DNA from 3 places in the Streptococcus sp. Marseille-P7375 genome. Region 2 is predicted to be linked to each of the others. Evidence: predicted binding sites of a transcription regulator. Region 2 holds the regulator's gene; each other region holds the start of a gene.
The links. The regulator CtsR, encoded in region 2, represses protease genes until heat stress. The targets are predictions, from matches to a motif close to TTGGTCAAAAAAGGTCAAANA.

Region 1: FZ954_RS08305 (ATP-dependent Clp protease ATP-binding subunit) is a predicted target of CtsR. The motif match lies at 8,833-8,853, and genes of this name have one in related genera.
Region 3: FZ954_RS00355 (ATP-dependent Clp protease proteolytic subunit) is a predicted target of CtsR. The motif match lies at 2,749-2,769, and genes of this name have one in related genera.

Annotation. Positions count from the first base shown of each region.
Region 1 covers NZ_CABPTR010000003.1:168,452-179,240, forward strand. Annotated here, with positions in the region: partial or broken gene FZ954_RS08270 (ISL3 family transposase) at 1-1,045, shown strand, start outside; gene FZ954_RS08275 (ABC transporter permease) at 1,161-1,889, opposite strand; gene FZ954_RS08280 (ABC transporter permease) at 1,886-2,626, opposite strand; gene FZ954_RS08285 (ABC transporter ATP-binding protein) at 2,626-3,534, opposite strand; gene FZ954_RS08290 (response regulator transcription factor) at 3,706-4,395, shown strand; gene FZ954_RS08295 (sensor histidine kinase KdpD) at 4,396-5,706, shown strand; partial or broken gene FZ954_RS08300 (transposase) at 6,034-6,438, opposite strand; gene FZ954_RS08305 (ATP-dependent Clp protease ATP-binding subunit) at 6,524-8,791, opposite strand; gene FZ954_RS08310 (DUF1797 family protein) at 9,032-9,262, shown strand; gene FZ954_RS08315 (bifunctional methylenetetrahydrofolate dehydrogenase/methenyltetrahydrofolate cyclohydrolase) at 9,402-10,256, shown strand; gene FZ954_RS08320 (CBS domain-containing protein) at 10,534-10,789, shown strand, end outside.
Region 2 covers NZ_CABPTR010000005.1:14,897-25,685, forward strand. Annotated here, with positions in the region: gene hslO (Hsp33 family molecular chaperone HslO) at 1-655, shown strand, start outside; gene dusB (tRNA dihydrouridine synthase DusB) at 642-1,619, shown strand; gene FZ954_RS09840 (hypothetical protein) at 1,678-2,448, opposite strand; gene FZ954_RS09845 (NUDIX hydrolase) at 2,683-3,471, opposite strand; gene pnuC (nicotinamide riboside transporter PnuC) at 3,526-4,341, opposite strand; gene FZ954_RS09855 (AAA family ATPase) at 4,363-5,421, opposite strand; gene FZ954_RS09860 (DUF4430 domain-containing protein) at 5,607-6,008, opposite strand; gene FZ954_RS09865 (ECF transporter S component) at 5,992-6,474, opposite strand; gene FZ954_RS09870 (GNAT family N-acetyltransferase) at 6,560-7,000, opposite strand; gene FZ954_RS09875 (ATP-dependent Clp protease ATP-binding subunit) at 7,015-9,444, opposite strand; gene FZ954_RS09880 (CtsR family transcriptional regulator) at 9,449-9,907, opposite strand; gene FZ954_RS09885 (hypothetical protein) at 10,193-10,543, shown strand.
Region 3 covers NZ_CABPTR010000001.1:60,985-71,773, forward strand. Annotated here, with positions in the region: gene FZ954_RS00340 (Cof-type HAD-IIB family hydrolase) at 1-356, shown strand, start outside; gene ftsY (signal recognition particle-docking protein FtsY) at 360-1,868, shown strand; gene upp (uracil phosphoribosyltransferase) at 2,013-2,642, shown strand; gene FZ954_RS00355 (ATP-dependent Clp protease proteolytic subunit) at 2,813-3,403, shown strand; gene FZ954_RS00360 (DUF2129 domain-containing protein) at 3,490-3,759, shown strand; gene FZ954_RS00365 (ABC transporter substrate-binding protein) at 3,859-5,019, shown strand; gene FZ954_RS00370 (branched-chain amino acid ABC transporter permease) at 5,159-6,040, shown strand; gene FZ954_RS00375 (branched-chain amino acid ABC transporter permease) at 6,044-6,997, shown strand; gene FZ954_RS00380 (ABC transporter ATP-binding protein) at 6,997-7,761, shown strand; gene FZ954_RS00385 (ABC transporter ATP-binding protein) at 7,761-8,471, shown strand; gene FZ954_RS00390 (NAD(P)H-hydrate dehydratase) at 9,288-10,130, shown strand; gene FZ954_RS00395 (helix-turn-helix domain-containing protein) at 10,353-10,577, shown strand; gene xseA (exodeoxyribonuclease VII large subunit) at 10,679-10,789, shown strand, end outside.

The DNA.
Region 1 (10,789 bases), on a different contig from region 2:
TTTCGTTGTAAATTTTGCAGGAAAATGGCTGTCGCAGAAACGTCATTAGTCAAAAAGAATCACTAAAATCTCAACTCAACGATTATCAATCAGAAAATCACTCAAAAATTAATCGAGAAAGTCCCTATGACGACCATCGCGGAAAGCCTGGCTGTCTCCACTTCCACCGTCATTCGCAAACTAAAAGAATTCAAGTTCAAGACTGACCTCAACGACCTTCCAGCGCACATGAGCTAGGATGTGGAAACAGTCAGGGAAGTGACTGTTTCAATCGGCAGATAGAGATGAGCTTCATTGCGCAGGATTTCGATTCAAGAAGGATTATAGCTATCCTAGATGGGCGGACACAAGGGACGATTCGCAATCATTTCTTTCGTTATTCTAGACAAGTGAGAAGTCGAGTCAAAATTATTACCATGGACATGTTTAGCCCCTACTACGATATTGCCAGAAAACTATTTTCAAACGCTAAAATTGTCCTCGACCGCTTTCACATTGTACAGCATCTCAATCGGACTATGGACCGCCTCCGCATCCAAATCATGAATCAGTTTGATAGGAAATCACACGAATATAAAGCACTCAAACGCTACTGGAAACTCATTCAACAGGATAGTCGGAAACTAAGTCACAAACGATTTTATCGTCCAACTTTTCGGTTGCACTTGACCAATAGAGAGATTCTAGAGAAGCTACTTTCTTACTCTCCAGAACTCCGAGAACACTATGAACTCTACCAACTCTTGCTTTTTCATTTTCAAGAGAAACAGGCTGATCATTTCTTTGATCTCATTGAAGATATCATTTCTTGTGTAAATCCCATCTTTCTAACTGTTTTTAAGACCTTTTTGAAAGATAAGGACAAAATCTTGAACGCACTGGAACTTCCCTACTCAAATGTAAAACTAGAAGCTACGAATAACCTCATCAAAATCATCAAGCGCAATGCTTTGGCTTTCGGAACTTTGACAATTTTAAAACTAGAATTCTCATCGCTTTGAACATCAAAAAGGAGAGAACCAATTTGGTCCTCTCCAGGGTATGACTTTTTGGGAACCCACTACAGTTGACAAAGAGCTCACTTTTTATTTGCTGATCATTAATTGTATAATAATTACGATAAATCTTCGCTTTCTTCATGTTTTTCACTATAAATGAGATTAAATAAATCTCTTTTTAAGCTGTCTAACTGCTAAGGTATAGAAGACAAAAATATAAGCACTATTGACAACTAAGAAAAGGATAAATTCAGATAAGGTAAAAGGGACTAAGGAACGAGCTCGATCACCAACAGCAATCTGAGCATAAGGGAAAATTCTAAAAAGACCTTGTCCAATAAAGAGGGTCATAAGTCCTGCCATAGCCAAAATAGCTGATATAAGAATAGGCACTGCGAAATTTTTTAAGCGAATACTAAGAAAAATTTGAATGGTGACAATAGTAATGGTTGCTAGCCAACCTGTGATAGACCAAAGCAAAAAGTCCAGTAGATAATTTGCAAAAGGTACCTTCAAAACCAAAGCGCTGATAATATATAAGAGAAGAACTATCAGTTGACTAATAGCCATGACTAGTGATAAGCTGGTGATTTTTGATAAAATGATACGATTGGCCTTAACCGGAATACTTAATAAGCGCTGCCAGTTTTTATTACTTTCCTCGAATTGACAACTGATGGAACAGATAATCCCGATCAGAATAGGAGTAAATACCTGCGAGGAATAGAAAACTGTTTGTCCCCAAAGGACGCGAGCTTGTGTACCATCTAGGAGCACCTTTTGATTGAGAGCGTAAATCATTGCTCCCAATAAGGACCCAACAAGGTTAAAGAAGATTAGCGTTATCGGAATAGCACTTTTTTTGATTTTTTTAAATTCAAAAGTAATCATAATAGATCCGCCTTTCCAATGAGTTTTTTACTGGCAAAGATGCTTAAAAAAATGATAAGCAATAATACGACTAATTTAAAGGGATAAGCATTATCGTATTGAAAAAGATAAGTGTTAGTTCCAGCCACCCGTTTAGCGATTCCCATCATAGAGAAATATTGCCAAGGAATGAAAATACGAATAGGAACTGGTAACGCACCGATACCTACAAATGACAGGAAGGAACCAATTAAGCCTGTTACTACTGTCACACTTGGCTTTGGATAGATAAAAGCTAAGCAAAGATGTAAACAAGACAGAAAGAGACAAACCAAAAAAGTTGTGAACAAAAAGAGACTCAATGAAACAGGTGTCACACTGACCTGCATGCCTTGAATAATAAATTTCAGAAAAAGCGTTTGAATCAAACTGACAACAAAGGCAAAAATAGCCATCACAGTCAATTTAGCTTTAAAAAGTTGCCAAGGACTTTCGTTACTGGTTTGCAAGAGTTTAAAAGTTTTGCCTAGATGTTCCAATTCCAGTAGTCTAGACGCTAAAACTGCAATGAAAAGTGGCAAAATAAAATCATTCAAGTAAGTCATGGTATAAATGGCATTATAGGCCTCATGTGTTTTAGGTAATTCATATTTGATAACAACGCTACTCCAAATCAAGCCCACTGCTACAATAGCAATCAAAGATAACAAGAAAGACCGTCTTTTTAGTTTGATAAATTCTAATTGTAAATTCAGCATTACAAGACACTTCCTTCCCGTCCTGTCATATCAAGGAAAACATCTTCCAGCGATCGACGAATCATACGAACTTGATAAATATCAACATTATTTTCAACTAAGAGTCGAATAGCAGTGGCTATATTAACTTTATTGTTATCGTTGATAATCAATTTTGGGTCATCATCTAAATTAAAACCATTGAACATTAGTATTCTTTTAGCAGTTACATCATCACTGGTCTCAAACAGATATTTTTCATCTTCTTCAAGGTCAGATAGGTGGCCTTCAAAAAGTAATTGACCATGATTGATAATGCCAACAGTTGTAGCCATCTGTTCAATTTCTGAAAGAATATGGCTAGAAACGATGATAGTCATATCGTATTTTTGTGGTAAAGACTTGATAAGCTCACGAATTTCTTGAATACCGGCAGGGTCTAAACCATTAGTTGGCTCATCCAAAATCAGTAATTTAGGAAATTTAACAATAGCTAACGCAATTCCTAAACGTTGTTTCATGCCTAGTGAATAGTTTTTAACTAGCTTGTCTTTTTGATCGAAAAGCCTGACAATCTTTAAGACTTCATCAATATTTCTTTTTGGTAATTTAAGCAATTTTTGGATAATTTCAAGATTTTCATAACCGGTCAAATTAGCATAGTAAGAGGGCTCTTCAATGAGGGAACCTACATTTGAGAGGAGTGATATTTGATTGCTATTAAAGGTTTTGCCAAAGAGCTTAATGGAACCATGGCTTGGTTGCAACAATCCTAAAAGCATTTTCATAGCAGTACTCTTACCAGCACCATTTGGTCCTAAAAAACCATAAATTTCATTTTTTCTAATATGAATAGAGAGCTGATTAACGGCTACTTCACCTGAAAAATCCTTACTTAATTGGTTGGTTTCAACGATATAATTGTTCATTTGTTTTCTCCTTTAAAAATCTTAGAGTGATGTTATATCCTTTCGCTATTTTTATTATAATGAAACTCCTTTATTTTAACCTGTTCATTACTTTAATTCTTCCTTAATTTTTACTTTAAAGTCCTTGACTAAGGAAGCAATGTGTTATACTAGTCTTGTTGAGGTAATAGTATGAATTATAAAGAAAAGAAGATTTTAATTTTAGACGATAACCCAGAAATTTTAGAAATGGTGCAAGAATCATTGATCATTGCTGGGTTTAGCAATCTAACAAGTGTACAATCACAAAAAGAAGCTTTGGAGCAATTTGAAGAAAAATCTTTTGATTTAGTTATTTTAGACATTATGCTGCCTGAAGGATCAGGATTTGAAGTTTTAAAAGGTATCCGTAAGACTTCAACGGTTCCTGTTTTGTTTTTGTCGGCAATCTCCGATATAGAAAAACAATATCAGGGCTTTGAGCTAGGGGCAGATGACTATATTATCAAGCCTTTCCGCCCAAGAGATTTGGAGCTGCGTATTCTTTCCATCTTAAAAAGAGCCTATCCCGAAAAGGAAGATACCCTTGTTTTGCCTGCTTGCCAGGTGCATTTTAGCCAAGCCTTGATTACCAAAGGAAAACTAGAGATTCAGCTGACAGCTAAGGAATACAGTATTCTTAAGATCCTATATGATAATAAGAATCGCATTGTCACTTTTGACCAACTCTTAGAAAAGGTCTGGGGATTACAATACCAAGGCTATGATAATACCCTAATGGCTCATATTCGTAAGATTCGACAAAAGATTGAAGCCAATCCTTCTAAACCAGAAAGCTTAATAACGGTTAAAGGTTTGGGTTACAAACTAAAGGTGAATTAAATGGATACCGTTAAATTTTTTACTAAGTTATTAACCAGGTATGTTCTATTAATCTTGGCTTTAATCATAGGACTTGTTTTTGTTTATGGTTTGGTTTTCTCAGCCTATTTTAGTTTCTATGGAAAGGAAAAACCGGAACTACTTTACACTAAAATCGCTCAATCGAGTCAAGAGAATAATTTCAATTTTGATAAAAGCAGCAAAATTGAAATGGATAAACAAAATACTTGGGCTATGGTACTGAATCAAGATGGCAATATTGTCCAATCTTATCATTTACCTAAAGGACTCAAAAAGCATTATACGAATGCTGATATGGTTAAATTTTCACGTTGGTATTTAGAAGATTACCCTGTTTTCTCCTATGTACGTGGTCAGCAAATTTTAGTTTTGGGCTATCCTAAAAAGCATTCCTTAGCAAAATTTAATTTCTATGCTAATACGCAATTTATTAGGAATTTTCTCAGTTTGGGACTTGTTTTCTTGGGTATTATTCTTTTACTTATTTTTATTCTTTTGAGCCGATCAAAGTTGCGTATTAAAAAGGAGATGGAGCCGATTATTACTGCTGTCACTTCTTTATCTCAAGGTCAAAATATCGTTCTTAAAGAAAAGGGAAATTTCTCTGAAATTAAGACGGCTCTCAATGAGACATCTCATATTTTGGAAGAAAGCAACACGATGAAAGAGCAATGGATTAGAGGGGTCAGTCATGATTTACGCAATCCTCTTATGCTCATATCAGGTTATAACAGTCAGTTAGAGCAGCAATATGGCAAAGGAAAGCAGACAGAGGAAATTGAAAATCAGATTCAAACTATGAAAGAAATGATTTCTAATCTCAATATGAGCTACTTATTGGATAACCAAAAGCGTCACTCCGAATTTTCCAATCTTGATTTGGTTACTGTCCTACGAACAGTAATTGCCGATATATTGAATAATTATGAAACAATTACACTTCATTTTGATTTGCCTGCCGAGACAGTGTTGGTAAAAGGAGAGGTAACTTTATTAGCAAGAGCTTTTAGAAATCTCTTACTTAATAGTATTATGCACAGCGGCTCTAACCAGATTGATCTGACTTATCAATTATCTGATAATAAAGTGCTCATCGTCATTGCGGATCAAGGAGATATTACAGCTCAAAAAATTACTGAGCTAAATCAAAAATCAACTAATTATGAATCACATGGTATGGGAACAGTTATCACCAAACAAATTATTAAATTACATCAAGGTGAAATTGTTTTTTTAGACAATCATCCAGGCTTAAAAGTCACCATTTCTTTACCTTTAGTAAAGGAATAATGACCTGCCCCTAAGAACAAGCTTACACTTAGAACACTAACCATTTAGAGCATTGCGACACATTATTTATCTTCTAAATATTTCTAAATGCTATTTTTGGGGCAAAGTATTCTTTCGTCTAATCATCGTAAATTTTTGATAAATAAGTAGCAATACTATTCTATTTATCAAAAATTTTTCTGTTATACGCAAAAAAAGAGTGAACAAATAAAGTTGCACTCTTTTACTGTTAAAATGTTTTGTCAACAACTATATACGAATTACACTAAAAACGCTTTAGATACTGTCAATAATTATGTGTAAACACTCAAGTAGAGTTATGGAGTGCTAATCAAATAAGCTTTCAAGTGTGTCAGAACATTGACCAAACCCTTTATGGATTCGTTGACTTTGCTTGAAATTATAATCTTCAAACAAAGTAACTAAGTAACGGTCCAGGGCTTCTTCGTTAGGAAAAAGAACCTTCTTTTTCGTTTGACGTTTAATTTCTTTGTTGAGAGACTCAATGAGCTTTGTCGAATAAATGCTGTGCCAAATTTGGTAGGGAAACTAGAAAAAAGTTAAAAGATTATCCGTATTCTCCAGACTTTCTATGACTTTCCTATACTTTGGCTTCCATTCAGCGATAAAGTTCTCTAAAGCTTGTACTGCCATTTCTAAATTTTCAGCACGATAAATCGTTTTTAATTACCCTAGAATAACCACTCGATTAGATCGTTTCACCTTACTAGCCCTTTTCATCAACCCACTACAGTTGACAAAGAGCTCCTTTTTGCTTTGTTTTAAAAAGTTTATCAAGACGCAGAGTTAAAGTCAGTTAGCTTTGGCTTTCATCGGGCTTGGTTTTTTCTGCTTCAGCCTTTTTGGCTGACTTGATGAGAATCTTGCCATTGCTGGTCATGATAGCTTTGAGCTCTTTTTCGCTTGGATTTTCCAGATAGAAGTCAGTAATAGCATCTTCGATATGGTCTTGAATGGTGCGGCGCAATGGACGAGCACCCATTTTCGGATCGTAGCCAAGATCAACCAATTTTTCTTTGACTTTCTCTGTAACATCCAGATGAATGTCGTTGGTTGCTAAGCGCTGGTTGACATCGTCCAGCATGAGGTTGACGATCTGCAGCAGATTGTCCTTGCTGAGTGGCTTGAATTCGATAATGCCGTCGAAGCGGTTCATAAACTCAGGACTGAAGAAGTTACCCAGCTCACCCAAGACGGAATTGGTACGGCCTTCACGAGCTGCCCCAAAGCCAACGCTGGCTTCAGCTTTGCCCGTTCCGGCATTGGATGTCATGATGATAATGGTGTCCTTGAAGCTGACAGTCCGGCCTTGGCCATCGGTCAGGCGGCCATCATCCAGAACCTGTAGGAACATGTGCATAACGTCAGGGTGGGCCTTTTCTACCTCATCCAGCAGAATGAGCGAGTATGGATTACGACGGACGCGCTCAGTCAACTGGCCAGCTTCCTCATAGCCGACGTAGCCTGGAGGGGCACCGACCAGCTTGGCCACGCTGTGTTTTTCCATGTATTCACTCATATCAAAGCGAATCATGCTGTCAGCCGAGCCAAAGAGCTCAATGGCCAGTTGCTTAGAAAGCTCAGTCTTACCGACACCAGTTGGTCCGACAAAGAGGAAACTTCCGATTGGGCGATTAGGACTTCCTAGTCCGACCCGATTCCGGCGGATGGCCTTGGCAATCTTATCCACTGCATCGTCTTGACCGATGACATGGGCCTTTAGGTCGCTGGCGAGATTGACTAGTTGAGACTGTTCTTTTTCCTTCAGGTCGCCAACTGGGATATTGGTCTTTTGCTCCACGATATGCTCAATGGTCTTCTCGCTGATAATTGGAATATCGTTATCCAGCACGCTCGTCTTTTGGAGTTCCTTGTATTTGGCAATCTGATCACGGAAGTAAGCCGCTTTTTCAAAGTCTTCGTCGCGAGTAGCCTGAGCCTTGAGATTTTCTGCCTCAATCAGCCGCTGGTCAATAACTTTAGGATCAACAAAGTTGAGGGTCAGATTCATCTTAGAGCCAGCCTCGTCCAAGAGGTCGATAGCCTTGTCTGGCAGGAAGCGGTCTTGGATGTAGCGGTTGGAGAGAAGGGCAGCTGCTTCAATGGCCGCGTCTGTGTACTTGACATGATGGTAGTCTTCGTATTTTTTCTGAATCCCTTTGAGGATGGTAATGGTTTCTTCTACTGTTGGCTCATCTACCTTAACGGGCTGCATGCGGCGCTCGAGGGCTGCATCCTTCTCGATGATACGGTATTCATTGAGGGTAGTCGCTCCAACCATTTGGAGTTCTCCGCGAGCCAGAGCTGGTTTAAGGATATTTCCGGCGTCCATATTGCCATCGCCAGCAGAACCCGCTCCGACAATTTCATGGATTTCATCAATGAAGAGAATGACATCTTGACGAGAGCGAATCTCGTCCATGAGCTTCTGCATCCGCTCTTCAAATTGACCTCGGATACCAGTCCCTTGTACTAGGCTGACAACGTCCAGGCGGATAACTTCCTTGCCTTGGAGTTTATGAGGTACATCCCCATCCACAATCTTCTGGGCTAGGCCTTCGACCACAGCCGTTTTTCCGACACCGGGCTCTCCAATAAGGACAGGATTGTTTTTGGTGCGGCGGTTGAGGATTTCAATGACACGAGTAATCTCTTCGTCCCGACCGATGACAGGGTCAATTTCTCCTTTACGGGCGATCTCAGTCACATTGATACCAAACTCTTCTAGGAGACCTTTTGGCTTTTGCGGAGCCTGTTGGCGTGCTCCGCCTCCATGATTGGAATTGCCACCATAGCCACCGCCACCGTAGCCTCCTCCAGATTGAGTTGGCGGGATATTTGGTTCTTGGGGTTGTTGGAAATTACCAAGACTGTTAAAGAAATCGTCAATAGGATCAATTCCTTGGTTGTTAGCCTGAGTCAGTCCTCGAAAAAGGCTATTGTTAGGGTCTGTCTTCATGATTTGGTAGCAGTTTTGACAAAGGTCAATCTGCTGCTTGTTTCCGTTTACATTTGTATAGAGATGGATGGTTGATTCATTGATTTTACAATTTTGACAAAGCATATTCTACCTCTTTCTTTGGCCGTAGATCCACCTATTTTTAAATGGTCAAAAATAGTCAAAGTATTATAGTTTCATTATATCAGTATTCTTGCACAATGCAAGAATTTACTACAAAATCCTCCCTGAGACTGATTTTTTGAGAAATTATAGTGCGAAAAGAGAAAAAAATGGTCTTTTACTGGTATTTCAGTTTCTTTTTATGGTAAAATAGGAGAGAAGCAAGTAAATAGGAGAAATAAAATGGAATCACATTTAGTTAGAATCATCAATCGTTTGGAAGCTATGGCCAAAGATGGTGGAAATTTAAAACGTAATTTTGAACGTGAAGGAGTGGTTGTTGCCGAAGTAGCGTACAGCTACGACGAAGAAAATGGACCAATTTTTACTCTGCGTGATGTGGCAGCGCGTGAGACTTATACTTTCGATAGTATTGACTTGATTGCCATGGAAATTTATGAATTATTATACTAAAAAGCAGGCTTCTGCTTTTTTATTTTGCTCGTCAAGATCAGTCTTTAATCCTATAACTTTATATAAGAAAAATGTATAAGTAGGACAAGAGGATTTCTGATATAATGAATAAATATAGTGAAAAAGAAATGAGAAAAGAATGGCAAACATTATTGACGGAAAAGCTTTAGCAGAAAAGCTTCAAGCGAAACTTGCAGAAAAAACAGCAAAATTAAAAGCAGAGACAGGTCAGGAACCTGGTTTAGTGGTGATTTTGGTGGGCGACAATCCAGCCAGTCAGGTTTATGTGAGAAATAAAGAGCGGTCTGCACTAGCTGCAGGCTTCCGCAGTGAAGTTGTGCGTCTGTCTGAGTCAACAAGTCAGGAAGAATTACTGACCTTGATTGCTAAATATAATCAGGATCCAGCTTGGCACGGAATCCTAGTCCAGCTTCCTTTGCCAGCCCATATTGATGATGAAGCGGTTTTATTAGCCATTGATCCAGACAAGGATGTAGATGGCTTTCATCCAACCAATATGGGGCGACTTTGGTCAGGACATCCCTTGATGATTCCTTCTACACCAGCAGGAATCATGGAAATGTTCCGCGAATATAAGGTGGACTTGGAAGGCAAGAATGCGGTGGTGATTGGTCGTAGTAATATTGTCGGTAAACCTATGGCTCAGCTTCTGTTGTCTAAAAATGCGACCGTTACTTTGACGCACTCAAGGACCCATCATTTAGCGAAAATTGCAAAGAAAGCTGATATTTTGGTGGTGGCTATCGGACGAGGACACTTTGTAACCAAGGACTTTGTCAAGGAGGGAGCTGTCGTGATTGATGTCGGTATGAATCGGGACGAAAATGGCAAGCTGATTGGTGATGTTAAATTTGACGAAGTGGCAGAAGTGGCTAGTCTCATTACGCCGGTTCCAAAAGGGGTCGGGCCGATGACCATTACCATGCTAATGGAACAGACTTATCAGGCCTTTGTTAGAAGTTTAGAGAAATAATAGAAAAATAGCATTTGGCTGATCTATTTCTTCTTTCAATTGTTTTTGGTCATCTTGTCGCTAGTGGTATTAGACAAGAAACTATAGAGATAGGCTAAAGCGAGGTTGGGTCAAATATTCCCCCTCGTTTTCTCATAGGCGAATCTAACTTTTTTATAGGTAGCCTGCCTGATTTTTCTAAATTTTGAAAACATAAGAGAAAACTGTGAAAGCGTTTGAAATTAGTTGGAAAATACAGTATAATAAGATTAGAAAAAGAAATTAGAGGAGGCTTCTCATGGCAGTAAAAGATTTTATGACACGCAAGGTTGTATACATTAGCCCAGACACAACGATTGCACATGCGGCAGATATTATGCGCGACCAAAAATTGCACCGCTTGCCTGTGATTGAAAATGATAAGCTGGTGGGTCTTGTGACAGAGGGAACAATCGCAGAAGCAAGTCCATCAAAGGCAACGAGCCTATCTATTTATGAAATGAACTATCTTCTGAATAAAACCAAGGTAAAAGATGTGATGATTCAGGATGTCG
Region 2 (10,789 bases):
CGCAATCATCACCGTGGCAGATACCGAGGGCAATGTCAAGGGCTATGTGCAAAATCCCGGTGTGGATATTAAAAAGACAGCCACTGGCGAAGTTCTAGTTGGTCCCTTTGTCGGCTCTGGTCAATTTTTGGTTATCACGGACTACGGTACTGGCAATCCCTACAATTCTATGACACCACTCATCTCTGGTGAAATCGGCGAAGACCTGGCCTTCTACCTAACCGAAAGTCAGCAAACTCCTTCTGCCGTTGGCCTCAATGTTCTCTTAGATGAGCATGATAAAGTCAAGGTTGCTGGCGGTTTCTTGGTACAGGCTCTGCCTGGTGCCAAGGAAGCTGATATTGCTCGCTTTGAGAAGCGGATCCAAGAAATGCCTGCTATCTCAAAACTGCTAGAATCCGATGACCATATCGAAGCTCTACTGGCTGCTATTTATGGAGACGAACCCTACAAACGCCTGTCTGAAGAAGAAATCCGCTTCCAGTGCGACTGCAGCAAAGAGCGCTTCTTGAATGCCTTGGCTACCCTGCCAAAGGCTGACTTAGAAGAAATGCGTGACCAAGACCACGGAGCTGAAATCATCTGTCAATTCTGCCAGACAGCCTACCACTTTGACCAAAATGACTTGGAGGAACTGATTCGTGACAAATCTTAATACCCCTTTTATGATTGGAAATGTTGAAATTCCCAACCGTACGGTTCTGGCGCCTATGGCTGGTGTAACCAACTCTGCTTTCCGAACCATTGCCAAAGAGCTAGGAGCAGGCCTGGTCGTGATGGAAATGGTCTCTGACAAGGGCATCCAGTACAACAACGAAAAAACCCTTCACATGCTTCACATCGATGAAGGCGAAAATCCCGTTTCTATCCAGCTTTTCGGTAGCGACGAGGACAGTTTAGCCCGCGCAGCGGAATTTATCCAAGAAAACACCAAGACGGATATCGTCGATATCAACATGGGCTGCCCAGTCAACAAAATCGTCAAAAACGAAGCTGGTGCTATGTGGCTCAAGGATCCTGAGAAAATCTATAAAATCATCAACAAGGTCCAGTCCGTTCTAGATATTCCTCTGACAGTCAAGATGCGGACAGGTTGGTCCGACAGCTCACTGGCTGTAGAAAATGCTCTGGCAGCCGAAGCGGCTGGCGTTTCAGCCTTGGCCATGCACGGCCGCACCCGTGAGCAAATGTATACTGGTCATGCTGACCTTGAGACCTTGCACGATGTGGCCCAAGCTCTTACCAAGATTCCTTTCATTGCCAACGGTGATATCCGCAGCGTGCAAGAAGCTAAACAACGCATCGAAGAAGTCGGCGCTGACGCTGTCATGATTGGCCGTGCAGCTATGGGAAATCCCTACCTCTTCAATCAAATCAACCACTACTTTGAAACAGGAGAAATCCTCCCTGATTTGACTTTTGAGGACAAGATGAAAATCGCCTACGAACATTTGAAACGATTGATTAACCTCAAAGGGGAAAATGTCGCAGTTCGTGAATTCCGCGGACTCGCTCCTCACTACCTTCGTGGGACATCTGGTGCAGCTAAACTTCGCGGTGCCATTTCACAGGCCAGCACATTGGCAGAGATCGAGGAACTCTTGCAACTCCAACATTAAAGAAATAAAAAAGGAAGCATCTACAAAGGTGCCTCCTTTTTTGCAAATTTCTTTTTTCTTATTTGATCAATTGAACACTAGCTACTTTACCGTCAGCGCCAGTAGTGATTTGGATGCCCAATCTAGGAGCAGATGGATCAGCAGAACCCAGCTGAGCTGTATAGCGACCATCATCCAAAGTATAGGCATATGAAGCAACATGGTAAGTATTGACAGTTCCATTCGCTGACTTGACGCTAAATTGTCCGCCTGCTGAAACAGTCACTGTACTACCTCCTGCATCTGTCCAACTGCCAGCAGCTGCAGAGAAATCTCCATCCACCATATTCAAAACGCCTTTATAGCGAGCATTTGTTTCTGCCTGCTTGTTTTGAAGCTGACGATCAGTGGCTGGATTTTGAGCTGGTTGACTCGGTTGGGCTGGCTGAGTTGCTTGATTTGGTTTAGTTGGTTTAGTTGGTTGAGTCGGCGTAGCTTGTTGACTAGGAGCTTGTTGAGATTGGCTTGGTTGAGCCTGTGTATTTTGTTGACTTTGAACTTGCTGATCCACTCCTTGTTGTGTTTGGTTTTGTGAAGGTTGAACAGATTCCACAGCTTTCTGTACTTGTTCTGCTTGCCCTACTGTTTTATTTGAAGAAGCATTGCTGCTGGCTTTTGGAGCGCTGCTAGCCTTACTAGATGAGGCAACTTTAGAGCTAGAAGAAGTTTGTACTGTCTTATTAGCACTTGCGCTAGTCTTGGTTTCTTCTTTGTGACCACAAGCCCCTAAAAGTAAGCTAGAAGCTAGAACAGTAGCAGCCATCAATTTTGTATAAGTCTTAGTTTTCATTTTTTCTTCTCCTTTGTAACACTTGGAAATCTTTTTGTAATATTATTGTAACACTCGTAATAAAGTATGTCAACTAGATAAATGGAATTTTTCAAAAAATTTTGAAGCAAATAGCAACCAGAACTTAGGCCTCCTCTCTTCCTCAGCAGATATGTAGCTACTTTTATATTCGTAAAGAAAATAAAAAAGCAGAACATTTTTGTCCTGCAAGTAAACTATATCATCAATTTTCTTTTAATCCGATTTTTCTGTCTTCAGTTTATAAACTTTTCTCGGCTTCTTCTTTGGCACGCGCTTAACGCCAGCCTCCTCCAAGTATTCTCCAAATTTTACAAGAAAATTATTGCTGACGATAGGTCGTCTAGGCGTGATGAGATTGACCAGCTCGGTTCCTTCATAGACGGTAAAAGGCGATTCCAGCAAATGGAGAAAAGTTGGATTCCAGTCCAGTCGTCCCTGAATCCGCTTGATAGATTCCAGCAGGATTTGATAGTGGTCAAAGGCAAAGTCCTCTGCTGTCAGGAGCCGTTCACCATCTTTAAAACTACTAGTCTTAAAGTCCACATCAAGAAAGGTGACTTCCTTGGCATCATCACCAGCCTTGACTTGGTTGATAGCGATTGCCGGCAGATAGACCAAATGGGCAATGGTGATAACCCAACCACGCGGATCACGTCCTGGAGTGGAGACCGTCATCAGCTGCTCCACCTTTTCTAGCGGTATCTCGAGATCTACTTCTTCCTTGACCTCGCGAATGCAGGCTTGATAGGCATCCTCATGCTTGTCTACAAAACCTCCAACTAGGGCATATTTATTCTGGTAAGGATGGGCCTTGCGCTTAATAACCAAGAGTTTCAGCTGGCCTTCTATGAAGCAGTAAGCCACCATATCCGCTGTTACGCTGGGTGTCTCATACTTGGGCAAATCCTGTGTCTTGTACCATGCCAAAAAGGCGGACTCATCCGCCATAGTTTCATAGTACTCTTTTTCCGACATTCCCGCTGGGATATCCTGTTTGGTCATGAGTTTTTCTTCCTTTCCTAAGCTATTTTCTATCAAAAAATCTCAAATCTTACTCTAAGCTTTCTTCACTGCCTTGGTCCACTGATACCAGCCAACGATACTATTGAGGGTATAAACCCAGTACATAGCCTGGATATGGAGGTTGCTACCCCACCAGAGATAGATACTGAAGAGATTGGTCGCAATCCAGAAAATCCACTGCTCGCGATAGAGCCCCGTCATGAGAAGCTGGCCGATACCATTGGTCGCATCTGTCACGCTATCACGGAAAGGCCGGTGACTGTGAATGCTCTTATAAGCAAAGCCCATACCAATCCAAATCAAAGCCGTCAAGGCCAAATATTTAAGCCAGCCATGCCAGTCTAACTTCTTAGCTTCGAAATGAGATGGCTCTTCCTTATCTTGTTCATTGACCCGATTGGACAGCCAAGTATAAAGGCCAATCGGCTGCATGATAAAGAAGTAAACCGTAGTCAGCACTTCTCCATAAAAGCTAGCCTGAAAGGACAAAATGAGATAAATCGCCGAATTAACAGCTCCAAAGAGGTAATTGCTGGCCCGCCCCTCAGCTACTAAGATGACGCAGACGATGCCTGTCCAAGAAGCAAAGAGTCCCAGCCAGTCATGCTGCTCTTGACCACTGGTGAACTCCAGAACGAAAGGCAGACTGGAAAGAGCGATCAAGTAGAGCCATTGCGACAAGCTGCGCCCGCCAAATAAATCCTGCCAGAGCAATTTGGCGATACCGCTAAAGCCCTGTTCTTTTGCTGCTGCACAGACATTCTGGAAATTCCGAGCAAAGGTTTGCGATTTTTGTTTTAGTCCTGCGGAGAGAGCTGCAGGAGAGAGTTTTTGATTTTTTACTACCATTCTATTTTACCACTTTCTTTTTTAATCTGCTTGATAAATCTTGTTAATCGCTTCTTTAGCCGCCTGATAATTATCAAAATAACTGCCAGCCAGATAAACCGTCGGAATATGAGCCAAACACTGCTCTTTCAGCTTTTTCAAATAGCTAGAAAAATCACTGCGGATAGCCTCGTCTGCCATGCCCATATCACGAAAACCATCGTTGACATAGGCTCCGACCGGCTCAGCAAAGAGAATCAAATCCCATTTTTCCTTGGACAAAATACTGGCAAAGAGATTGTCAAAAGTATCTGTTTCCTCGTCCTGAACCGGACTTTCTTTCAGATAGTAATCATAGTAAGCCTTGGTTACCAGCGAATTTGTATCAGCCACGACCAGACCGCGGTTGGCGCTGCTATCAATCAAGTGGGAAGTCTGAGCATATTGTCCCAAGAGCAAATAATAGTAGTCTTTAGGGGTCAGTTCATCGTCTCGCACGTTATTTTGAATCTGGTATTCTCGAGCATATTCCAGACTAACCGGAGCATCATAGTAGCGAGCCAAATCCTTAGCCAAGGTCGTTTTACCATTGCTGGCACTACCCATAATCAGCACTTTCTTGGTAAAGTGACGGCGGAAAGGTTGGGCCATATATTTCCAATAACGACTAGGATTTTCCCGAATCATCGTTGCTGAAATCCCAAACTGTCGCTCCTGCAAGGACGTTTTGAAATCACGCTTTTCTAACTCCTCCTGATAGTCAGCCTCTCCGACAAAGAAAATCAGTTCCTCCCGTTCTGCATCATAGCCCACCAACTCTAATAGAGCTGACAGCCACTTGTCCCAACCCAGAGGATAGCGGGGAAAGGAAGTTTCATCTAGCTTATAAACCTGTGTTAACTCATCATCTGCGAAGGTCTCACGCGTATAACGGAATCGCTTCTGCAGAGATAGACCTACTTCCTCGCCACGGTCTCCCTGATAGCCAGAAACCACCACGCGCACCTTGTCGTAAGAACGCTTAGCCTTCTGTATCAAGTCGATATGCCCCTGATGCAAGGGAGCAAAGGTTCCAAAGACGATTGCAATTTGTTTTTTCATAATCTCCCCTTTTTATTATTTTTTATATTTTATTCTTTCTATGGTTCTATTATAAACTATATTTTTCTTTTGTCAATAGGTTTTTATAAAATTTTATAAAAATATTTTTCAGACACTTTAAAACTGCATCAAGGGCACAAAAAAGAACCTAATGCTTTAAGCATCAGATTCTTATTCTACAAGATTTATCGCTGATAGACTTCTTGGTAGAATTCTAGCTTGTCTCCATCCTTGAGCGTGATTTGATTGGCGCCCTTAGGAGCCATTTCTCCATTGACCTTAAACATCCAGTAGAGACCTTTTGCTTCATCCTGAGCATGTCCATCAATCGAAGTGATAAAACCTTCTTTTTCTTCGACCTTATAGGCCTTCTTCAAAGCATCCATCGCTGTTTTTCCTTCTTCAACAGCCACCGTTTTCTCGCTCTTCTCCTGACCTTCTGGTGCAATACTGATGCTGATTTTCAGTTCTTTTTTGACGGAAGAAGTAGCCGAACTAGAGCTGGTATCAGTTTTTGTTTGGCTATTGCTACAACCCACTAAGAAGAGAGCAAAGGCAAGCGTAAGTAAGCTAAAGATTTTTTTCATGATAAAGTCTCCTTAAAATAAAATACAAAATAGGATAGAAGAGCATCGTGGACCAGGCGTGGGCTAGATTGAAGCCCACTCCCGCTGCCACATAGGTCCACCAAGGCATTTGATAAAGCAAGGCTGTGATACCATCAATCACAAGACCATAGCTAAAGGCTAAAAGCAAGGCCAACATACTCTGGCCAAACAAGCCTAGTCGCCGATACAGTAGGTACCATAGGAAAATAACCACCGTAAAGGATAAGATCTGGAAAAGAACCCATGGTCCCATTCCAAAGAGGAAAGAAGATACAAAGATACTGATAGACATGACTAGAAGAGAGCCCTTCAAGTCCTCAAAATCCACCAAGAGAAAATACAGCGCTGTAATCGGCTTGATATTGGGCAGACCAGCAAAAGCATAACGAAGCACGACGCAGACAGCCGCCAGAAGAGCTATTCGAGCAAGATAACGAAGAGACACAGTTTCTGCCTTTCTAAACGATATTCTTCAGTATGATAACACGGTTCTGATTAGCCTAGCAAGAATGCCAAGTGAATCAGCTTTTTTATGTATCCTGTCGAATCATCTCCGTTAGCCCTTGATCTCGGTAAAGCAGATCATTTCTAACTGAAAATCCCAGTTCCTGCCAAAAACGGTTGCCCAGTTCATTTCTTTCAAAAACGACCAGCGATACTTTATGGATACCAAGTCTTTTCACTGCTGACAAGGCCTGTTCGACCAGAGCTTTGCCTACTCCTTTTCTACGAAAATATGGATGGACAGCTGTATGATAAATGTACGCTCTACGTCCATCTGTGCCAACTAGAATAGCACCTATAAAGCTCTCCCCTTCCAAGGCAACCAGACAGGTCTCAGGATTGCGCTTCAAAAAGCGGGCAATCCCTTCTTCAGAGTCATCTAAGTTATTGAGCCCCATACCAGCGCAAGAGAGCCACAGCTGGTAAACAGAGGCATAATCCTTTTCTGTCATCACACGAATTTCCATTGCACACATCCTCCCTAAGCCATTTCAAATTTGAGTTGGCCACCTTTGACACCAACTTTGAGAGTTTGACCAGCTGCCAAATCTCCAGTCAGGAGCAACTCAGACAGCTTGTCTTCCACCTGCGTCTGCAGGGTACGGCGCAGCGGCCGCGCTCCCATTTCTGGATCGTAACCTTCCTGAGCCAGCAATCTCAAGGCACTAGCTTGGAATTTAAGCACGATGCCTTGCTCTGCCAGACTCCTAATCAACGGTTGCACCATAATCTTGACCACTTCCTGCATATCCTCAGCAGACAGACTGTGGAAGACCACCTTTTCGTCAATCCGGTTGATAAATTCAGGCCTGTAGGTCTTTTTCAACTCTTCCAGAATGCGTTTTTCCATATTGGCCTGATCAAAGCGGATATCACGCGCCCCAAAACCAACCGTCTTATCATCCCGCAGGGCCGTTGCCCCCAGATTGCTGGTCATGATAATGATGGTATTGGAGAAGTCCACCTTGCGGCCCTTGCTATCGGTCAGCTGACCATCATCCAAGACCTGCAAGAGGACATTGAAAATGTCTGGATGAGCCTTTTCTACCTCGTCAAAGAGAAGAACTGAATATAGACGGTTGCGAACCTTCTCCGTCAACTCGCCGCCTTCTTCATAGCCTACATAGCCCGGAGGCGCCCCGTTGAGACGACTCGCTGCGAATTTCTCCATATATTCACTCATGTCAAAGCGAATCAGGGCGGATTCATCATCAAAGAGAACTTCTGCCAAGGCCTTAGCTAGCTCTGTCTTCCCGACACCCGTTGGCCCTAAGAACATAAAGGAACCAATGGGGCGTTTGCCGGTGCGGATGCCCGATTGATTGCGACGAATAGCTCGGCTGACAGCCGAAACTGCCGCATCCTGCCCGATAACTCGTTTGTGTAGTTCTTTTTCCAAATTGAGATATTTTTTGGCATCTGTCTGAGTTAATTTCTGCACAGGAATACCTGACAAGCGACTGAGAGTCTCTAAGATATCCCCTGCTTCCACTTTCAGCTTGTAAACAGTTGACTCCTGCTCTTTTGCCAGTAGCTGCCCGACTTTTTTCAATTTTCCAGCCATCAAAGCCTGATCCACAGGTGTCAAATCCGACTGTTTATAATTCTGCGGTCCTTTATTTTGTACAGTTGCACTGGCTTCATCCAAAAGGTCAATAGCAGAGTCTGGCAGATGCTTGCTGGTCAGATAGCGATGTGCATACTTGACCGCTGTTTCAATGGCCTGATCACTAATCTGCACCTTGTGGTGATCCTCATAGCTCTTTCTCAGACCCTGCAGAATAGCAATGCTGTCGGCCACAGTAGGTTCTTCAATAGTGACCTTGGCAAAACGCCGAGACAGAGCAGCGTCTTTTTCGATATGCTTCTGGTACTCTTCCTGCGTCGTAGCACCAACTGTCCGCAAGGTTCCCCGAGCCAGAGCAGGTTTCAGGATATTGGCCGCATCCAAGGTCGAATCAATCCCGCTGCCAGAGCCCATGATGGTATGCAGCTCATCGATAAAGAGGATGACATGGCCGTCTTCTTCGATGTCATTGATGATATTGTTCATCCGCTCTTCAAAGTCTCCGCGGAAACGAGTCCCAGCAACGACATTCATCAAGTCTAGTTCCAAGACGCGCATCTTGGCAAGTTCTGCTGGAACCTGACCAGCTGCCACACGTTGAGCCAAGCCCAGTGCCAAAGCCGTTTTACCAACCCCCGCATCACCGACAAGTAATGGATTATTCTTTGTCTTGCGGCTGAGGATCTGAATCATCCGAGAAATCTCTTCATCCCGCCCGATGACTGGTTCCAGACGACCAGCCCGAGCCAGCTCTGTCAAATCCCGAGTATAATCTTCCAGACCACCACTTGTTGAAGGAGGCATGCCCATCATATTTGCCATGGTTTGTTTGGCAGAGGCCGTGTTTTTATTTAGCGAGCGGATCGACTTGATTTCCTCTCTACCCCAGCCAGCACGCTGCTCTAAAGCCTTTCGCAAATCGCTAAATCGAGGGACTGTACTCTTATCATCATAGCTAAAACCTGCAGCTTCTAACACACGAGCTGCCAAGGTGCCACGGTCAAATAGCATAGCTAGGAGCAGGTGCTCTGTTCCTAAGTTTTTAGCATGGACGGCTTCCGCAATCTGCCCTGCTTGAGCAAAGAGCTCCTCCAAACGGTGAGAGAAAGGCAATAAGTCAAAACCACCCTTTTTTCGGTACTCTTTTCCAGTAATGTCAAAGGCCGCTTCTTCCAGTTTATCCACTTCAATAGGGAATTCATTTAGAGCCGAGCCTGCCACGCTGTAGGGATTATTAGCCAGAGCCATCAACACTTGCCACGATTCTAAATAATCTGTAGCAAAATGACCAGCTAAGAGCTGAGCCGCTTCTAAGCTTTCTACTAAAGCTTTTGAATAATTCATATTCTTAATTTCCTTTTCTATCTAATTGCTGCAAAATTTTCCGTAACATTCTGGCTCGAATCCTCGGAGCATCTGTCCCCAAGACAGCATCGCTGGCGCTCGCTAAGAGCAGATCTCCTTCACGCTGGCTGATAATTTTTTCATCAAAGAGCAGCTGCAAAATATCTGAAAAAACTGGCTGGCTGAGCGACTCACCAACATTGGTCAACAAATCAGACAGCATCTGGTGCCGATCGGAAAATTCAATCTTACCAATCCTGATATAGCCACCGCCACCGCGCTTGCTCTCCACGATATAGCCCCGACTCTCTGTAAAGCGTGTCTTAATCACATAATTGATCTGACTCGGAACTACCTGAAAAACATCAGCTAACTCACTGCGCTTCAGCTCGACCATGCCCGCCTGCGCCAAAATTCTTTTGATGTATTCTTCTATACTATCCGAGGTATTTTTGATGCCCATGATATACCTTTCTATCTGTTATATCTAAAAATAAGCATTCAAGTCTTCTCTAACATTGACTATCTTTGACTATTATACCGAAAAAATCTATTTTTTGAAAGAAAAAGAAGTCCCAGAAAGCTTGAAAATATCTGATAATTCAGAGTAATGAAAAAGATTGATAGACTGAGTAAATACGATTGTAATCGCTTGCTTTTTACTTTTAAAGACTTATAATAAAGGTGTGAAAGTGTGGTGTTTACACCATCAACCGTATCCAAACAATCATCAAAAGGAGGTTTTCCAATGAAAATAAATTGGCTCAACTATACCCATCATGTGCTTAGCTGTCTTTTTGTCACCCTGAGCATCTTGACGATTTTTTCTGCCGAGTATGTCGTTTTCCCAACGAGCCTTCTTCTAGGCTGTCTCCTCATTCCTCTGCTCTTTGAGCAGCATTTATTCAGTCGCCGAATGACTTGGAGCCTCAGCATTTTCTTTGCCATTCTTGCCTTTGCCCTTCTCTTTATCATCAAAACCAATCATATCTCCCTTAGCTATCCAGCAACAACCCTTCTTCTTTTTGTACTAGCAAGCCTGAGTTTTTCAAACTCCTTTATCCTTCACAAAAATAAAGAACAGAAGGCCGCTAGATAGAACAGCACAATAAAAAGTGTGGAAGCAACATGAGCTCAAAAGAGCCATGGATTCCACACTTTTCTTATTCTATAAGGAGCTGGATGGTAGCCAAAAATTCTTAAATGGTTCGTCCACGCTGCCAGCCTAAACTAGACTTTCAGAAAATTTTCTCCTCTTTATTTTCCTACTTTCATTTTCTTTTTAATTATATTATAATAGTTGGCAAACACATTTTCCAATCTAATTACTTTAAAAAATTGATAG
Region 3 (10,789 bases), on a different contig from region 2:
CAGCCTTTGCTCAGGAACCCTTGGACGCAGCCATTCCTCACATTTCGCCCGAACTGTTTGACCAGTATGAAATTTTCAAATCACGGGAAATGTTGCTTGAATGGTCACCGAAAAATGTCCACAAGGCGACTGGTTTGGAGAAACTGATTGCCCACTTGGGAATTGATAAAAGCCAAGTCATGGCCTGCGGTGACGAAGCAAATGATTTGTCAATGATTGCTTGGGCTGGTCTGGGCGTTGTCATGCAAAATGCCGTACCAGAAGTCAAGGAAGTCGCAGAAGTTGTCACTCCGATGACCAATGATGAAGATGCAGTTGCTTGGGCCATTCGGAAATATGTATTGAAGGAGAACTAAAGAATGGGATTATTTGACCGTCTTTTTGGACGTAAAAAAGAGGAACTTGAAGAAAAGCCCCAGATAGAGGAGCAGGCAGAGGAGAGTTATCAGACTACAGAGATTGAAGTTCCATCTGAGACAGACTTCCAGCCCCTTGCTGCTTCTAATGAAGAAACAGCGGAAACTCAGGAAGTAGAATCTGTGTCAGAAGAGAAAATAGAGTCCTCAGATTCAGCAACTTCTGAGCAGGAATTTGCCCCAACTGCCCAACAAGCTGACTTATCTGAACCAGTGCTTGAAGACGAGGAAAGTTCTGAACAAGTTTTGGCTGAGGTAGAAGAGCAGTCTGAAACTTCAGAAAATCAAGCTTTGGAAAGTAGTAGCGAATCAGAAGCGACGACTGAAAGCAGAGATTATTACCAAGAATTGCAGGAGCGTTTGGCTGCAGCGAGAGAGCAAATCAACCACGAACCAGAGCAAGAAGTATCTAGTGAGCAGGAAGCAAGCACTTCCACACAAGTAGACTCGACCGAGTATGGAGGAGAGGCAGAGGAAGAACAGACTCCCGCAGAAACATCTGAGAATTCTACTGAATACCAAGAAGAGAGTGTTCAAGACAAGTATGACCGCAGTCTCAAAAAGACGCGGACTGGCTTTGGTGCTCGCCTTAATGCCTTTTTTGCTAATTTCCGCTCAGTTGACGAAGATTTCTTTGAAGACTTAGAAGAATTGCTGATTACTAGTGATGTCGGTGTACAGGTAGCTTCCAATCTAACTGAAGATCTGCGCTATGAAGCTCGTCTGGAAAATGCTAAGAAACCAGAAGCCTTGCGCCAACTAATCATTGAAAAATTGGTCGATATCTATGAGAAAGATGGCCGCTTTAATGAAAAAATCAATTTCCAAAACGGTTTGACTGTCATGCTCTTTGTCGGTGTAAATGGCGTAGGGAAGACGACCTCAATCGGTAAATTGGCCTATAAATACAAGCAAGAAGGTAAAAAAGTGATGCTGGTGGCAGCAGATACCTTCCGAGCTGGAGCCGTTGCCCAGTTGGCTGAGTGGGGGCGTCGAGTCGATGTGCCTGTCGTGACTGGCCCAGAAAAGAGCGATCCTGCCAGTGTCGTGTTTGACGGTTTGGAAAGAGCCAAGGCTGAAAATGTTGATATTCTCATGATTGATACAGCTGGTCGCTTGCAAAATAAGGACAATCTCATGGCAGAGCTGGAAAAAATCGGTCGCATTATCAAGCGGGTAGATCCAGCAGCGCCACATGAAACTTTCTTGGCCTTGGATGCCTCCACTGGTCAAAATGCACTGGTTCAGGCCAAAGAATTTTCAAAAATTACGCCTGTGACAGGTATTGTCCTGACTAAGATTGACGGAACTGCGCGCGGTGGTGTTGTTCTTGCCATTCGTCAGGAATTGGATATTCCAGTGAAGCTGATTGGTTTTGGCGAGAAAATTGACGATATCGGCGAGTTTAATTCTGAGAACTTTATGAGAGGCCTCTTAGAAGGTTTGGTGTAATAGTCTATCAATAAAGCCTAAATTGAAATCAAACTCTTCTATCAAAAAGTAATTAAAACGGATGAAAAGGTTTGCTTGTTGCAAGCCTTTTTTCTTCTTTTTTGATATAATAAGAAGAATAAAATGAAAGAAGGAAATCCAATCATGGGAAAACTTGAAGTTATCGCTCATCCACTCATTCAGCATAAATTGTCTATCTTGCGTCGTACAGATACCTCTACTAAAGCTTTTCGTGAATTGGTAGATGAAATCGCAATGCTGATGGGATACGAAGTTTTGCGCGATTTACCACTTGAAGATGTAGAAATTGAAACACCAATAACGAAAACAGTTCAAAAGCAGATTGCAGGGAAAAAATTGGCGATCGTCCCAATCTTGCGGGCTGGTATCGGTATGGTGGATGGTCTCCTGAGCTTGGTTCCTGCTGCTAAAGTCGGCCACATCGGAATGTACCGTGATGAAGAAACCTTGAAGCCAGTTGAGTATTTGGTAAAATTGCCAGAAGACATTGACCAACGTCAAATCTTTGTTGTCGATCCAATGTTGGCTACAGGTGGTTCTGCTATCTTGGCTGTGGATTCTCTGAAGAAACGTGGCGCAAGCAATATCACATTTGTCTGCTTGGTGTCTGCTCCAGAAGGTGTCAAAGCCTTGCAAGATGCTCACCCTGATGTTGATATTTTCACCGCTGCCCTCGATGATCATCTTAATGAAAATGGCTACATCGTTCCAGGTCTCGGAGATGCTGGTGACCGCCTCTTTGGTACAAAATAATAGCTAGAAGTTTCAAAAGGAAAGTTCTGCCAAACCGGTGGATTTGTACTTTCCAATCCAAAGATAATCTCAGCGCTGCTTTCTGTCATCTGATAGATAAAGCAAATATTTGACCTTTTTTGACCAAAAGGCTATAATAATGAATAGATCGAATGAAGGAGAAAATATTCATGATTCCTGTAGTTATTGAACAAACCAGCCGTGGTGAGCGTTCTTATGACATTTACTCACGCCTTTTAAAAGACCGTATTATCATGCTGACAGGTCCTGTTGAGGACAATATGGCTAATTCTGTTATTGCGCAATTGCTTTTCCTAGATGCACAGGACAGCACCAAGGACATCTATCTTTATGTTAATACTCCGGGTGGCTCTGTGTCAGCGGGATTGGCGATTGTAGATACCATGAACTTTATTAAGTCTGATGTGCAGACGATTGTCATGGGAATGGCAGCCAGCATGGGAACTATCATTGCTTCTAGTGGTGCTAAGGGCAAACGATTCATGCTTCCAAATGCAGAGTATATGATTCACCAGCCAATGGGTGGTACTGGTGGCGGTACTCAGCAAACAGATATGGCCATTGCAGCAGAGCATTTGCTCAAGACTCGTAAGACCTTGGAGCAAATTCTTGCTGATAATTCTGGTAAATCGGTTGAGCAAATTCACGCAGATGCAGAACGTGATTACTGGATGAGTGCTCAAGAAACCTTAGAATATGGTTTCATCGATGAAATCATGGCTAATAATAATCTTAGCTAGTTTTCATTTATAACTACGAAAATGCCCCCATTTGCGGGCTTTTTTTGATATAATCAATAGAGTACAAATGACCAGAAAGGATTGTCATGTTTAAAAAAGAGGAACGAATGGGCTTCATCATTCATCTATACTATAATCGAGATGCAAAGAAGCTGGCGCATGTTGGAGATATTATTTATCATTCTAAGAAACACCGTTATTTGCAGCTTTATGTGGCAAAAGATCAGGCGGATTCTCTGAAGGAGAGCCTGTCAAAAGAGTCCTATATCAAAAAAATCCAGACTTGCAAGATCCAAAATCTGGATACGAATTTTGTTGGAAGTTTATTTAGAAACCAAGAAAACGCTATTATTTAAAAAAATGGCTTCTTTGGGTTGACAATTGTCAGATAATTCGGTATATTCTTACTATATCATTTGCAAACATAGCAAAAAACAAAATAGAGGAGATTATTCATGAAGAAAAAATTTGCACTTTCGCTTGTAGCTTTTGCTAGTGCTGCGCTTCTAGCAGCCTGTGGAGAAGTTTCTACAAACAACTCATCTGCTACTGGAACAGAAATCGGTAAAACACTTAAGTTCGGTTTCAACTTTGAAGAAACTGGCGCTGTAGCAGCTTACGGTACTGCAGAACAACACGGTGCTCAACTTGCTGTTGATGAAATCAACGCAGCTGGTGGTGTAGACGGCAAGAAAATCGAAGTAACTGATAAAGACAACAAATCAGAAACTGCAGAAGCTGCAACTATTACTACAAGCTTGGTAACTCAAGACAAAGTTAATACAATCATTGGTCCTGCAACTTCAGGTGCCGTAGCTGCCGCAATTGCAAATGCTGGTAAAGCAGGAGTTCCTTTGGTAACACCAAGTGCAACACAAGATGATTTGACAAATAAACAAGATTATTTGTATCGTGCAACCTTTACTGATGGTTACCAAGGTAAAATCATTTCTAAATATGTAACAGATACTTTGAAAGCTAAAAAAGTCGTTCTTTACTATGATAATTCAAGCGATTATGCAAAAGGAATGGCAGAAGCTTTCAAGAAAGAATACAAGGGTGAAATCGTTGCGACAGAAACTTTCGCTTCTGGTGACTCAGACTTCCAAGCTGCTTTGACAAAAATCAAAGGTAAAGACTTTGATGCATTGATTGTGCCAGGTTATTACACAGAAGCTGGTAAGTTGGTGAACCAAGCGCGTGGTTTGGGAATCAACCAAACAATCGTTGGACCTGATGGATTTAGCGATGCCAAATTCGTTGAGCAAGCAACTCCAGCAGCAGCAACTAATGTTTATTATGTATCTGGTTTCTCAACTTCAGGTGACATGACAGATAAAGCGAAGAAATTCGTTGCGGCTTACAAAGCTAAATATAACGAAGAACCTTCAATGTTTGCAGCCCTTTCATATGACGCAGTTTATATGGCAGCAGAAGCATCTAAGGGTGCAAAAACATCTGTAGATATTAAAGATAACCTTGCTAAGTTAAAAGACTTTGAAGGAGTTACTGGATCTATTACCATCGATAAAGATCACAATCCTGTGAAGACAGCCTTGATGATTGGTTTGAAAGATGGTAAAGTAGAAACTGTTGAGACAGTTAAACCTGAATAAAGGGTCTGAGGCTGGGAGCATTCCCAGTCTTTGGCTTGTTTATTACTTGCTTATGATGTTTGAGTAGAGACGGCAAGACAAGGCTTCGTCTGAGATTGTTGTTTCTGCTCTTATTTTATATTAGAAAGAGTGGTGTGGAATGCTCGAACAATTTCTTCAGCAATTGGCTAATGGATTGATTTTGGGGAGTGTTTATGCGCTTCTGGCCTTGGGTTATACCATGGTTTATGGAATTATCAAACTGATTAATTTCGCGCATGGAGACATTTATATGATTGGTGCTTTTATGGGATATTACCTGATTAACACCCTTCACCTAAACTTCTTTGTAGCCCTTATTTTATCTATGGTTGGAACAGCGATCCTTGGTGTAGTGATTGAGTTCTTAGCCTATCGTCCTTTACGCAATTCAACGCGGATTGCAGCCTTGATCACAGCAATTGGGGTTTCTTTCCTTTTGGAGTACGGGATGGTCTTTTTTGTAGGTGCCAATACTCGCTCCTTCCCTCAAGTGATTAAAACAGTACGTTATACACTTGGGCCAATTTCGATTTCCAATATTCAATTGATGATTTTGGGAATTTCTATTTTACTCATGGTTGGTTTGCAGTTTATTGTGCAAAAGACGAAAATGGGTAAAGCCATGCGAGCTGTTTCCGTGGATAGCGATGCTGCCCAGCTGATGGGGATTAATGTCAATCGTACGATCAGCTTTACTTTTGCCTTGGGTTCAGCCTTGGCAGGAGCAGCAGGGGTGCTGATTGCTCTTTACTACAACTCACTTGAGCCACTGATGGGAATGACACCAGGTATCAAGTCCTTCGTTGCGGCAGTTTTGGGAGGAATTGGTATCATCCCTGGGGCAGCTTTGGGTGGTTTTGTAATCGGCCTCTTGGAAACTTTTGCAACAGCAGTTGGACTGTCAGATTTCCGTGATGCGATTGTGTATGCGATCTTGATTATCATTCTATTGGTTCGTCCAGCTGGTATTCTAGGTAAAAACGTGAAAGAGAAGGTGTAATGTATGAAAAATAATTTAAAAGTAAATGCGTTATGGCTTGCTCTGATCCTCTTTGGCTATCTATTGATGACAGTGCTTGCTAGCACAGGTATTCTCAATCCTTTCTATCTGCAAATCTTTGAGCAGATTGGGATTAATATTATCTTGGCTGTTGGCCTCAATCTTATCGTTGGTTTTTCTGGGCAATTCTCGCTTGGGCATGCTGGCTTTATGGCCATTGGTGCCTATGCAGTAGCTATCATGGGCTCTAAATCTCCAAACTATGGCACTTTCTTTATTGCTATGTTGGTTGGCGCTGTGATTGCAGGTGCAGTAGCTCTGCTTGTTGGTATTCCGACCCTGCGCTTAAAGGGAGACTATTTGGCAATTGCGACGCTGGGTGTTTCTGAAATTATCCGGATTTTGATTGTCAATGGAGGCGATCTAACTAATGGTGCGGCAGGTATCCTATCCATTCCTAACTTTACCTCTTGGCAGTTGGTTTATGTCTTTGTCGTAATTACAACTATTTTGACTCTTAACTTCCTCCGCAGTCCTATCGGACGTAGCACCTTGTCTGTTCGCGAGGACGAGATTGCGGCAGAGTCTGTCGGTGTCAATACAACAAAAATTAAAGTCATTGCTTTCGTTTTTGGTGCCATTACAGCTTCTATTGCAGGTTCTTTGCAGGCTGGATTTGTCGGTTCTGTTGTACCAAAAGACTATTCCTTTATCAATACAATCAATGTCTTGATTATCGTCGTTTTTGGCGGTCTTGGCTCAATGACTGGAGCAATCGTTGCGGCAGTGGTATTGGGTATCCTCAATATGCTTTTACAAGATATCTCAAGTGTTCGGATGATTGTTTATTCGCTTGCCCTAATCTTGGTGATGATTTTCCGTCCAGGCGGCTTGCTTGGTACTTGGGAATTTAGCTTGGCTAAGCTCTTTAAAAAGAATAAGGAGGTCAAAGAATAATGGCACTTCTTGATGTAAAAAAATTAACCAAAAATTTTGGAGGACTAACAGCTGTTAGTGACGTAACTCTGGAATTAAACGAAGGGGAACTGGTCGGTCTTATCGGGCCTAACGGTGCTGGGAAAACAACTCTTTTCAACCTTTTGACAGGTGTTTATGAACCGAGTGAGGGAACGGTTACTTTGGATGGTCATTTGCTGAATGGCAAAACACCTTACAAAATTGCAACACTGGGTCTCAGCCGGACTTTCCAAAATATCCGTCTTTTTAAAGATTTGACAGTCTTGGACAATGTGTTGATTGCTTTTGGTAATCACCATAAACCTCATGTGCTGGCTTCTTTCTTCCGCCTTCCAGCATTTTATAAAAATGAAGAGGAATTGAAAGCAAAAGCTCTGGAATTGCTGGCTATCTTTGACTTGGATAAGGAAGCAGAAACCTTGGCTAAAAATTTGGCTTATGGTCAACAGCGTCGTCTGGAGATTGTCCGAGCGCTTGCCACAGAGCCTAAGATTCTCTTCTTGGATGAGCCAGCTGCTGGGATGAATCCACAGGAAACTGCTGAGCTGACTGCCCTGATTCGTCGGATTAAAAATGAATTTAACATTACCATCATGCTGATTGAGCATGATATGAGTCTGGTTATGGAAGTAACTGAGCGCATCTACGTACTAGAGTACGGTCGCTTGATTGCCCACGGCACACCAGATGAGATTAAGAATGACAAACGCGTTATTGAAGCTTATCTAGGAGGTGAAGCCTAATGTCCATGCTCAAAGTTGAAAACCTATCTGTCCACTATGGCATGATTCAGGCTGTCCGTGACGTCAGCTTTGAAGTCAACGAAGGAGAGGTTGTTTCCCTTATCGGTGCCAATGGTGCTGGTAAAACGACTATCCTTCGCACGATCTCTGGTTTGGTTCGCCCAAGTGCTGGGAAGATTGAATTTTTAGGTAATGAAATTCAAAAAGTGCCTGCTCAAAAGATTGTGGCTGCGGGGCTTTCACAGGTTCCAGAAGGGCGCCATATTTTCCCTGGTTTGACTGTCTTGGAGAACCTTGAAATGGGAGCTTTTCTTAAGAAAAATCGTGAAGAAAATCAAGCCAATCTCAAAAAGGTCTTCTCTCGTTTCCCACGCTTGGAAGAGCGTAAAAACCAAGATGCTGCAACCCTTTCGGGTGGTGAGCAGCAGATGTTGGCTATGGGTCGAGCGCTCATGTCTACTCCTAAGCTCTTGCTCTTGGATGAGCCATCAATGGGGCTAGCGCCAATCTTCATTCAAGAAATCTTTGATATCATTCAAGATATCCAAAAGCAGGGTACAACTGTTCTTTTGATTGAGCAAAATGCCAATAAGGCTCTCTCTATTGCCAATCGCGGTTATGTCCTTGAAACAGGAAAAATCGTTCTGTCCGGAACAGGTCAAGAGCTTCTCGCTTCTGACGAAGTCCGCAAAGCATATCTAGGTGGTTAAAAAGGTCCAGTGGACCTTTTTAAGTTGCAGATAAAGAAAACAGAGTTTTCTTCAAAATGTCTGGGAGACATTTTTAGGTTGTTGATAGAAAGTTATGATAGTAACTTAACATTTAGAAAAGGTCCAATGGACCTTTTTAAGTTGCGGATCAAGAAAACGAGGTTTTCGTCAAAATGTCCAGTGGATTGTTTCAGATTGCAGATGGGAACTCGTGGCAGCGAGTTTCCGCTTATTAGGCTCCAATGGACCTTTTTTGTTTTCAAGATAAATTTATTTGTTTGGATAAGCCGATAGCTGTTTTTGGTTACAAGCAAAGAGTTGTATTGGCAACTGCATGTTTTTAAAAATCCGCTGGGCCCTTTTTAGATGAGGCTAGGGTTTCGTGGTAGAGTTTTCTTTGATGAAAGTCTCGATTTTTTAGGTACTGTGGTAGTAAGTGATGTAATAGTTTCAAACGGCCCTTTCTCTGAATCGGTTTCTTCATTTTAAGTATCGAGCGAAAATATGGTAAAATATGGGAGAAGAAAAATTGCTCGGGTCGAAATAAAGATTGGAAATTTCGGAAAAAATTGTCAAAGTATAGGATTTGCTTATTGGTGGTAACTGGCGAGATGGAGAGTAATCTTAGCTTTTGATTTTGAAGTGAAAAAAGATAATGCTTTTTGTTTGGTTCGGCACCTTTCTCTTACGCAACTAGAACTCAATAAAGATATGCTTATCAGGGATAGAAAATGGCAGTCGAATTTCTTTGCTTGGTTTGCTCGAGCGAGTAATATTGGTTTTTGAAAACATTTAAATGATTATAGAGGATGAAAGATGAAACTAGTCAGTGCCAGGCTTTTGAAAAAGGTTATTATAAATCGATCGCCAGACAGTCATAAAGGTAACTATGGTCGTTTGCTATTGATTGGCGGGACCTATCCCTACGGAGGGGCTATTATCATGGCTGCTTTGGCTGCGGTAAGGAGCGGAGCTGGTTTGGTGACAGTTGCAACTGAACGGGACAATATTTCCGCCCTCCATGCCCATTTGCCAGAGGCTATGGCCTTTGATTTGTGGGAGCAAGAGCGACTGATGAATCAGATCCGCAAGGCTACTGTTATTTTAATCGGACCGGGTTTGTCTGAAAATTCTTTAGAGAAATCAGTGCTACAGCTGGTTTTACAGCTTGTAAACAAGCAACAAATCTTGATCATGGATGGGGGCGCTATCTCACTTTTTGCCAAGCAAGCTCTGCCTTTTCCAAACTCCCAGACAATTTTTACCCCTCACCAGAAAGAATGGGAAAGTTTGTCTGGCTTGCCCATCGAGTCGCAGGACGAAAAATCTAGCCAAAAGGCTGTTGACCAATTTCCTAAGGGAACTCTAGTTGTACAGAAAAGGAATGGGACACGAGTTTTTCAGAGTGGGGAAAAGGATATTTATCAGCTGCAGGTTGGGGGTCCCTATCAAGCCACCGGCGGTATGGGAGATACCTTGGCAGGGATGATTGCTGGTTTTGCAGGTCAATTTGAGCAGGTTTCACTTTTTGAAAGAGTGACAGCTGCGACCTACTTGCATTCAGCCATTGCGGATGAATTAGCCAAAGAGGCTTATGTAGTATTACCGACAGAACTGAGTCGACAAATTTCAACTTGGATGAAAAATTTTAGTCAATAAATCTTAGGAGGCTTGGAAAAATCCGAGTCTCTTTTTGTGGATTAGGAAATCTTGTCTTAGTTAGGAAAAGTCTAGGATTCATGAACTTTCTCACATGATTACTTTTTTAATTTATAGAAAAAAGTTAATACGATAGAAAACTTTTTTTGTGCTATAATAAAAATAAAGTATGAGAGTTAAAAGTATAAAATCTAGTAGAAAAGGATAAGTGCGGAAAGTGCCATGTCAGAGCTAAAAGTAGCAATTGGGAAAAAAATTCGAGAACTGCGGGAACAACGTAAAATGACAAGGGAATTGTTGTGTGAGGATGAGACTCGTTTGACAGTCAGACAGCTGGCTCGTATTGAGGCAGGCGATTCGATTCCTAGTTTACTAACCTTAGAATTCATTGCGCAACAGTTGCGCATTGAAATGTATCAAATTATCAAGGAAAGTACAAAATCTTAGTGATTTTTATCCTGAAAATTGGGAACTTGGAAGCACCGCCTTCTTCCATTTTTTGGTATAATAAAGGTTACGCAAATACTAGAAAATAGAAAGGGAGCGACATGCCAGATTATTTATCGGTTTCGACCTTGACCCGTTATCTGAAGATGAAGTTTGACCGAGATCCTTATTTGGAACGGGTTTATCTGACAGGTCAGGTCTCCAATTTTCGC